Regions from separate parts of the Bradyrhizobium sp. WBOS07 genome, predicted to be linked through region 2. Evidence: predicted binding sites of a transcription regulator. Region 2 holds the regulator's gene; each other region holds the start of a gene.

The links. Region 2 encodes PhoB, which activates phosphate uptake and scavenging genes when phosphate is short. Its sites were predicted from a motif close to TGTCATNNANCTGTCAT; they were not measured.
Region 1: phnF (phosphonate metabolism transcriptional regulator PhnF) is a predicted target of PhoB. The motif match lies at 1,206-1,222, and genes of this name have one in related genera.
Region 3: DCM79_RS14450 (DUF47 domain-containing protein) is a predicted target of PhoB. The motif match lies at 1,068-1,084, and genes of this name have one in related genera.

What each region holds. Positions count from the first base shown of each region.
Region 1 is NZ_CP029008.1:484,447-486,707, reverse strand. It holds gene phnE (phosphonate ABC transporter, permease protein PhnE) at 1-262, shown strand, start outside; gene phnF (phosphonate metabolism transcriptional regulator PhnF) at 443-1,171, opposite strand; gene phnG (phosphonate C-P lyase system protein PhnG) at 1,291-1,755, shown strand; gene phnH (phosphonate C-P lyase system protein PhnH) at 1,760-2,261, shown strand, end outside.
Region 2 is NZ_CP029008.1:1,691,843-1,694,103, reverse strand. It holds gene DCM79_RS07910 (GcrA family cell cycle regulator) at 1-360, shown strand, start outside; gene phoB (phosphate regulon transcriptional regulator PhoB) at 631-1,338, opposite strand; gene phoU (phosphate signaling complex protein PhoU) at 1,362-2,078, opposite strand; gene pstB (phosphate ABC transporter ATP-binding protein PstB) at 2,090-2,261, opposite strand, start outside.
Region 3 is NZ_CP029008.1:3,058,663-3,060,923, forward strand. It holds gene DCM79_RS14445 (inorganic phosphate transporter) at 1-310, opposite strand, end outside; gene DCM79_RS14450 (DUF47 domain-containing protein) at 381-1,025, opposite strand; gene DCM79_RS14455 (branched-chain amino acid ABC transporter permease) at 1,182-2,150, opposite strand; gene DCM79_RS14460 (branched-chain amino acid ABC transporter permease) at 2,152-2,261, opposite strand, start outside.

The DNA of each region.
Region 1 (2,261 bases), 1.2 Mb from region 2:
CCGCTTCGGCCTGATGCCGCAGGTGCTGCCCGTCATCGCCGGCCAGGTGCTCTACTACATCGAGTCCAACACCCGCTCGGCGACCATCATCGGCATCGTCGGCGCCGGCGGCATTGGCCTGCAACTCGCCGAGCAGATCCGCGTGCTGGAATGGCAGAAAGTGTCATTCCTGATCCTGATGATCCTGGTCGCGGTCGCCGCGATCGATTTCATCTCGGGCAAGCTGCGCTTTGCGATCATCGGAAGGCGCGCTATCGCCTGACCACAGGTGCCCACCACGAATTCCATTTCCTTCTCCCCTTGTGGGAGAAGGTGGCGCGAAGCGCCGGATGAGGGGTATGTCGCCCCGAACTTAGATGAGTATTTGCGGAGACATACCCCTCACCCGTCTCGCCGCTCCGCGGCGAGCCACCCTCTCCCACAAGGGGAGAGGGGAAGAAGCCTACGACTCCACCAGAAACTCCACCCGCTCCGCCGCGAAGCGCGAATGCTTGGTCATCAACGGCTTGCCCTGGAGATCGTGGTCGGTGGCGTCGACCACCAGGATCGGGCGTCCCAGCGCGAGATCCAGCCTGGCCGCGTCGGTGGCGTCCACGATGCCGGCGGTGATCCGGGTCGCGCCGCGGCGATAGTCGCGCACGCCGTAATGGGCGAGCAGCTTGGTCATCGAGCGCGTGGCCGCGAACACGGCGCCCGCATTCGGGAACAGCTCGGCCGACAGCCAGGTGGTGGAGACGCAGATCGGGGTGCGGTCGGCGAGGCGGATCGCCTCGATCCGCACCAGGGGCGCGCCGGCTTTCAGGCCCAGCTCGCGCGCCAGCTCGCGGGTGGCGACGTCGTCGGAGGCCTCGATCAGCTGGCCGCGCGGCTCGCGGCCGCCGGCACCGACGATCTCGGAGAACCGCGTGCGCGAGCGCAGGGGATAGGCGAGCTTCTGCGCCTCGACATAGGTGCCGCTGCCGCGCTCGGCGCGCACCAGGCCGCGCTCGGCGAGGGCGGCCAGCGCGCGCCGCACGGTGTGGCGGTTGACGCGATAGGTTTCGGCGATCTCCATCTCGCCTGGCAATTTGTCGCCGGCCGCGAAGCGGCCGTCGGCGATGCCGCGCTCGATGCCGTCGGCAACGAGGCGCCACAGCGCGACGCCGGACGACGCAGTGTCTTGCATGCTCATATCGCCGGTCAGCCTAGCCCAGAAATCACGCACTTGTCACGAAACAGTCATGGCGCGTCCGTATGAAGTTGTCTATTATCATAGACAACTTCGATGCGGCAAGTTCTGTCAAAGGTTCGGTGGACCAGGTGACCCAGCACAATACCCAGCAAGCCCAGCGCAAGGCCGCGATGGCCGTGCTGGCGCACGCGGAGGCGGGCGAGATCGCCGCCCGCCTCCGCGACTTCGCTCTTCCGGACCATCAGGATCTGCGCGCGCCGGAAAACGGCCTCGTCATGCTGCGCGGCCGGGTCGGCGGCGACGGCGCGCCGTTCAATCTCGGCGAAGCCACGGTGTCGCGCGCAGCGGTGAAGCTCGCCACCGGCGAGGTCGGTTTCGGCTACACGCTCGGGCGCGACGGCGAGAAGGCGCGGTTGATCGCATTGTGCGATGCGCTAGTGCAGTCCCGCGACTTCGGCGGCGCGGTGGAGCGGGATGTAATCGCGCCGTTGCGCGAGCAGCTTATGATTCGCCGCAAACAGGCCGCGGCCGAGACCGCCGCGACGAAGGTTGACTTCTACACCATGGTGCGCGGTGAGGGCTGAGATCATGACCACGATTGCCGAATTGCCGCCGGGATTCGCCGACAAGGTGCTGTCGGCGCAATCGACCTTTCGCTCGGTGATGGACGCGATGGCCCGGCCGGGCTCGGTCCAGCGCATCGTGCCGATGGCGGGGGCGCCTGATTCGGTGATGCGCGGCACCGCCGCGATCGCGCTGACGCTGTTCGACCACGACACGCCGCTCTGGCTCGACGCGCGGATGGCGGCGAGCCCGGACGCGGCGAAATGGTTGAAGTTCCACACCGGCGCGCCCTTGGTGCAGGATAGCTCGGTCGCGAGCTTCGCGCTGATCGGCGACGGCGCCGCGCTTCCGCCGCTCGAACGCTTCGCGCTCGGCACCAGCGAATATCCGGATCGCTCCACCACGATCATCCTCCAGGTGGAGAGCCTCGACGCGGGCCGCAGCTTCGAGCTGCGCGGTCCCGGCATCGACGGCGCCGCGAGGCTCGATGCGTCGATCAAGCCGTTCGATCTGTTCGAGCGCCTGC
Region 2 (2,261 bases):
CGCGCCAAGAGCCCTTCGTCGGCCGCGCCCCGGCCGCGCAAGGCGCGTCCCGCCCAGCACATGATGCGGGTGACGCGCCCCATCGCGCGCGGCAACACTGCGCTGGCGCAGGCCTTCGAGGTCGAGGTCGAGGCCGAACCGGTCACCTACGACAACGTGGTGCCGATGAGCCAGCGGCTGTCGCTGCTCGAATTGAACGAGGCGACCTGCCACTGGCCGGTGGGCGATCCCTCGAGCCCGGATTTCTTCTTCTGCGGCGGCAAGGCCCTGTCCGGCCTGCCCTATTGCGCCCAGCACTCGCGCGTGGCGTATCAGCCGGCGGCGGATCGGCGCCGCGCGGCCCCGAAGCCCACGCGCTGAGCTGCGCGGAATTAACTGACTGCAAAGACGGCAGCCGTCACGCGACGGCGCCTCAACCAACTCGGTGTCATCCCCGCGAACGCGGGGATCCAAAACCACAGGGCGTAATTGTTGCGCGAGATGGTGGCTTCGAGTCTTCGTCAAACCACGCCCTGTGGCTATCGCGACGAGCGCAAGCGCTCGCGCGGATGTCCCGGGCTCGCGCTGCGCGCGCCCCGGGACGACGACAGCTGAGATTGGCCACAGCTGCAGCAAACACCTCACCCGCCCTTACGTCTGCTCCGCCTTGGCGAAACGGTCGTCCAGCGCGTAGCCGGCGCCGCGGACGGTGCGGATCGGGTCCTGCTCGCGGCCGAGATTGAGCAGCTTGCGCAGGCGGCCGATATGGACGTCGACGGTGCGCTCGTCGATGTAGATGTCGCGGCCCCAGACGCTGTCGAGCAGCTGCTCGCGCGAGAACACGCGGCCGGGATGCTCCAGGAAAAACTCCAGCAGGCGATATTCGGTCGGGCCGAGATCGATCGGGCGGCCGGAGCGCGCGACGCGGCGCTTGTCGCGATCGAGCTCGATGTCGCCATAGGCCAGCACGGTGGCGAGCCGCTCGGGACTGGCGCGCCTGAGCAGGCCCTTCACGCGCGCGAGCAGCTCCGGCACCGAGAACGGCTTGACGATGTAGTCGTCGGCGCCGGTCGCAAGGCCCCGCACCCGCTCGCTCTCCTCGCCGCGCGCGGTGAGCATGATGATCGGCAGCTGCTTGGTCTCGGGCCGGGTGCGCAGGCGCCGGCACAGCTCGATGCCGGAGAGGCCCGGCAGCATCCAGTCGAGCACGATCAAATCGGGAATGTGTTCCTTGAGGCGGGTGTCGGCGTCGTCGCCGCGCATCACCGTCTCGACGTCATAGCCGTCGCCTTCGAGGTTGTAACGCAGAAGCTCGGTAAGAGCTTCCTCGTCCTCAACCACCATAATGCGTGCGCCCATGTTGTCGTCGCTCCTTGAGGTCTTCAGGTATTCGGGATCGTCGTGGCGAAATTGGTCATGTCGCCCTTCGGCCGCTTGTCGGTGATCGCCTGGCCCTCGATCATGTAGAACACGGTCTCGGCGATGTTGGTGGCGTGGTCGCCGATGCGCTCGATGTTCTTGGCGCAGAACATCAGATGGATGCAGAACGAGATGTTGCGCGGATCCTCCATCATGTAGGTCAGGAGCTCGCGGAACAGCGAGGTGCAGATCGCGTCGACCTCCTCGTCGCCCTTCCACACCGCCATCGCCGCCGGCAGATCGTGCGCGGCATAGGCGTCGAGCACGCTCTTGACCTGCTGCTGCACCAGGTCGGTCATGTGCTCGAGGCCGCGGAACAGCTTGAGCGGATGGAAGTCGGTCTCCAGCGCGGCGACGCGCTTGCCCATGTTCTTGGCGAGGTCGCCGATGCGCTCGAGGTCGGTCGCGACGCGCATGGCGCCGACGATCTCGCGCAGGTCCACCGCCATCGGCTGGCGGCGGGCGATGGTGAGCACGGCGCGCTCCTCGATGCGCTTCTGCAGCGCGTCGAGATCGGCGTCGATGGCGACGACGCGCTGGCCGAGCGCGACGTCGCGGCGGATCAGCGCATCGACGGAATCGACGATCATGCGCTCGGCGATGCCGCCCATCTCGGCGACCAGACGCGTGAGCTCCTGGAGGTCGGTGTCGAAGGCCTTTGCGGTATGTTCGGTACCCATGTTGCGTCTCCTCAGCCGAACCGGCCGGTGATGTAGTCCTGCGTCCGCCGGTCGGTCGGCGACGTGAAGATCTTGCTGGTGTCGTCGAACTCGATCAGCTCGCCGAGATACATGAAGGCGGTCTTGTCGGAGACGCGCGCCGCCTGCTGCATGTTGTGGGTGACGATCGCGATCGTGTAGTTC
Region 3 (2,261 bases), 1.4 Mb from region 2:
TGCCGAGCGCCCAGGTCACCAGGTTCCAGACGATGGCGCCGACCAGCGCGGCGAAGATCACCTGGGGATCGACGATCGCGGGATCGATGATGCCGGTGCCAATGGTCTGGGCGACGTGCAGCCCGAACACCATGAAGGCGATGAAGTTGAAGAAGGCGGCCCAGAACACCGCGAATTGCGGCCGCAGCACGCGGGTGGAGACGATGGTCGCGATCGAATTGGCGGCGTCGTGCAGGCCGTTCAGGAAGTCGAACAGCAGCGCGACGGCGATCAAGCCGACCAGGATGGGAAGACCCAACGCGGCATCCACGGCGAGGCCCTACTTAAAGCTTGCGCATGATCTGAGCGGAAAACCGCTGCACACTTTTCCGGATCATGCGCTACACCTGCTCGATGACGATGCTGTTGATCTCGTTCGCGACGTCGTCGAAACGATCGGCCACCTTCTCCAGGTGGTCGTAGATCTCGACGCCGACGATGAAGTCCATCGCATTGCCGTCGCGGTGCTTGAGGAACAGCTCCTTCAGGCCGATGTCGTGGAGATCGTCGACGCGCCCCTCCAGCTTGCCCAACTCTTCCGTGATCGCGGTGAGCATGGCGACGTTCGGGCCGATCGACTGCATCAGCGGCAGTGCACGGCCGACCAGATTGGCGCATTCGATCAGAAGCCCGCCGATCTCGCGCATCGGCGGCTCGAAAGTGCGGACCTCGAACAGCATCACGGCCTTGGCGGTCTGCTGCATCTGGTCGATGGCGTCGTCCAGCGAGGTGATCAGGTTCTTGATGTCGCCGCGGTCGAACGGGGTGATGAAGGTGCGGCGCACCGCCGTCAACACCTCGCGGGTGATATTGTCGGCGTCGTTCTCGAACTGGTTGACGCGCTGGCAATAGACCGGTGTCTCCTCGCCCCCGTTGAGCATGCCCTGGAGCGCGATCGAGCCCTGGATCACCGTCTGGGCATGTCGGTCGAACAGGTCGAAGAACCGTTCTTCCTTGGGCAGGAAAGCACGAAACCATCGCATCATGGGGATAGGCTACCGGTTGGAAAATGGCCCGGCCCGAGGGGCCGTCATCGAACTGTCATAAACCATTTTCGAGCCGCGCGCGTGCCATCTCACGCCCGCGGAGCCGGATCATCCACCGCTTTCACGCGGCAAGTAAATTGACCTTAAATCAATTACTTAGAGTGATCTCCGGAAGTAATGCGCGATTTCACCGACGACGCCGCGGCGGAAGGTGAGCACGCAGACCACGAAGATCGCGCCCTGGATCACCGTCACCCATTGGCCGAAACCCGCCAGATATTGCTGCATGGCGATGATGACGAAGGCGCCGACCACGGGGCCGAAGATGGTGCCGAGGCCGCCGACCAGCGTCATCAGCACGACCTCGCCGGACATCGACCAATGGACGTCGGTGAGCGAGGCGTTCTGCGCCACGAACACTTTCAGCGCGCCGGCAAAGCCGGCCAGCGTGCCTGAAAGCACGAAGGCCAAGAATTTGTACTGGTCGGTCCGGTAGCCGAGCGAGATCGCCCGCGGCTCGTTCTCGCGGATCGCCTTCAGCACCTCGCCGAACGGCGAGTTGATGATGCGGAAGATCAGGAGAAAGCCGGCGAGGAACCCGGCCAGCACGACGTAATACAGCACCGTCGGCTTCGACAGATCGAAGATGCCGAACATGTGTCCCTGCGGGATGCCCTGGATGCCGTCCTCACCATGGGTGAACGGGGCCTGGAGGTAGATGAAGTACAAGAGCTGCGACAGCGCCAGCGTGATCATCGAGAAGTAGATGCCCTGGCGGCGGATCGAGATGTAGCCCGTGATGAGCGAGAGCACGAAAGCCGCGGCGATGCCGACGAGGATGCCGAGTTCGGGCGGCAAGGCCCACACCTTCAACGCATGCGCGCTGCAATAGCCGGCGGTTCCCAGGAACATCGCGTGGCCGAACGACAGCAGGCCGCCATAGCCGATCAAGAGGTTGAAGGCACAGGCGAGCAGCGCAAAGCACAGCGCCTGCATGACGAAGAACGGGTAGACGCCCGTGAACGGCACCGTGGCGAGCAGCAGCGCCATCACCACGAAAACGATCATCTCGTCGCGCATCGCGCGAGGGGTCACCGGCAGCGTGTCGTCCGTCAGGGTTGTCATATCAGGCCGCCCTTCCCGTCAATCCCGTTGGCTTCACCAAGAGCACCAGCACCATCAGCACGAACACGACGGTGTTGGAGGCCTCGGGGTAGAAATATTTGGTCAGACCCT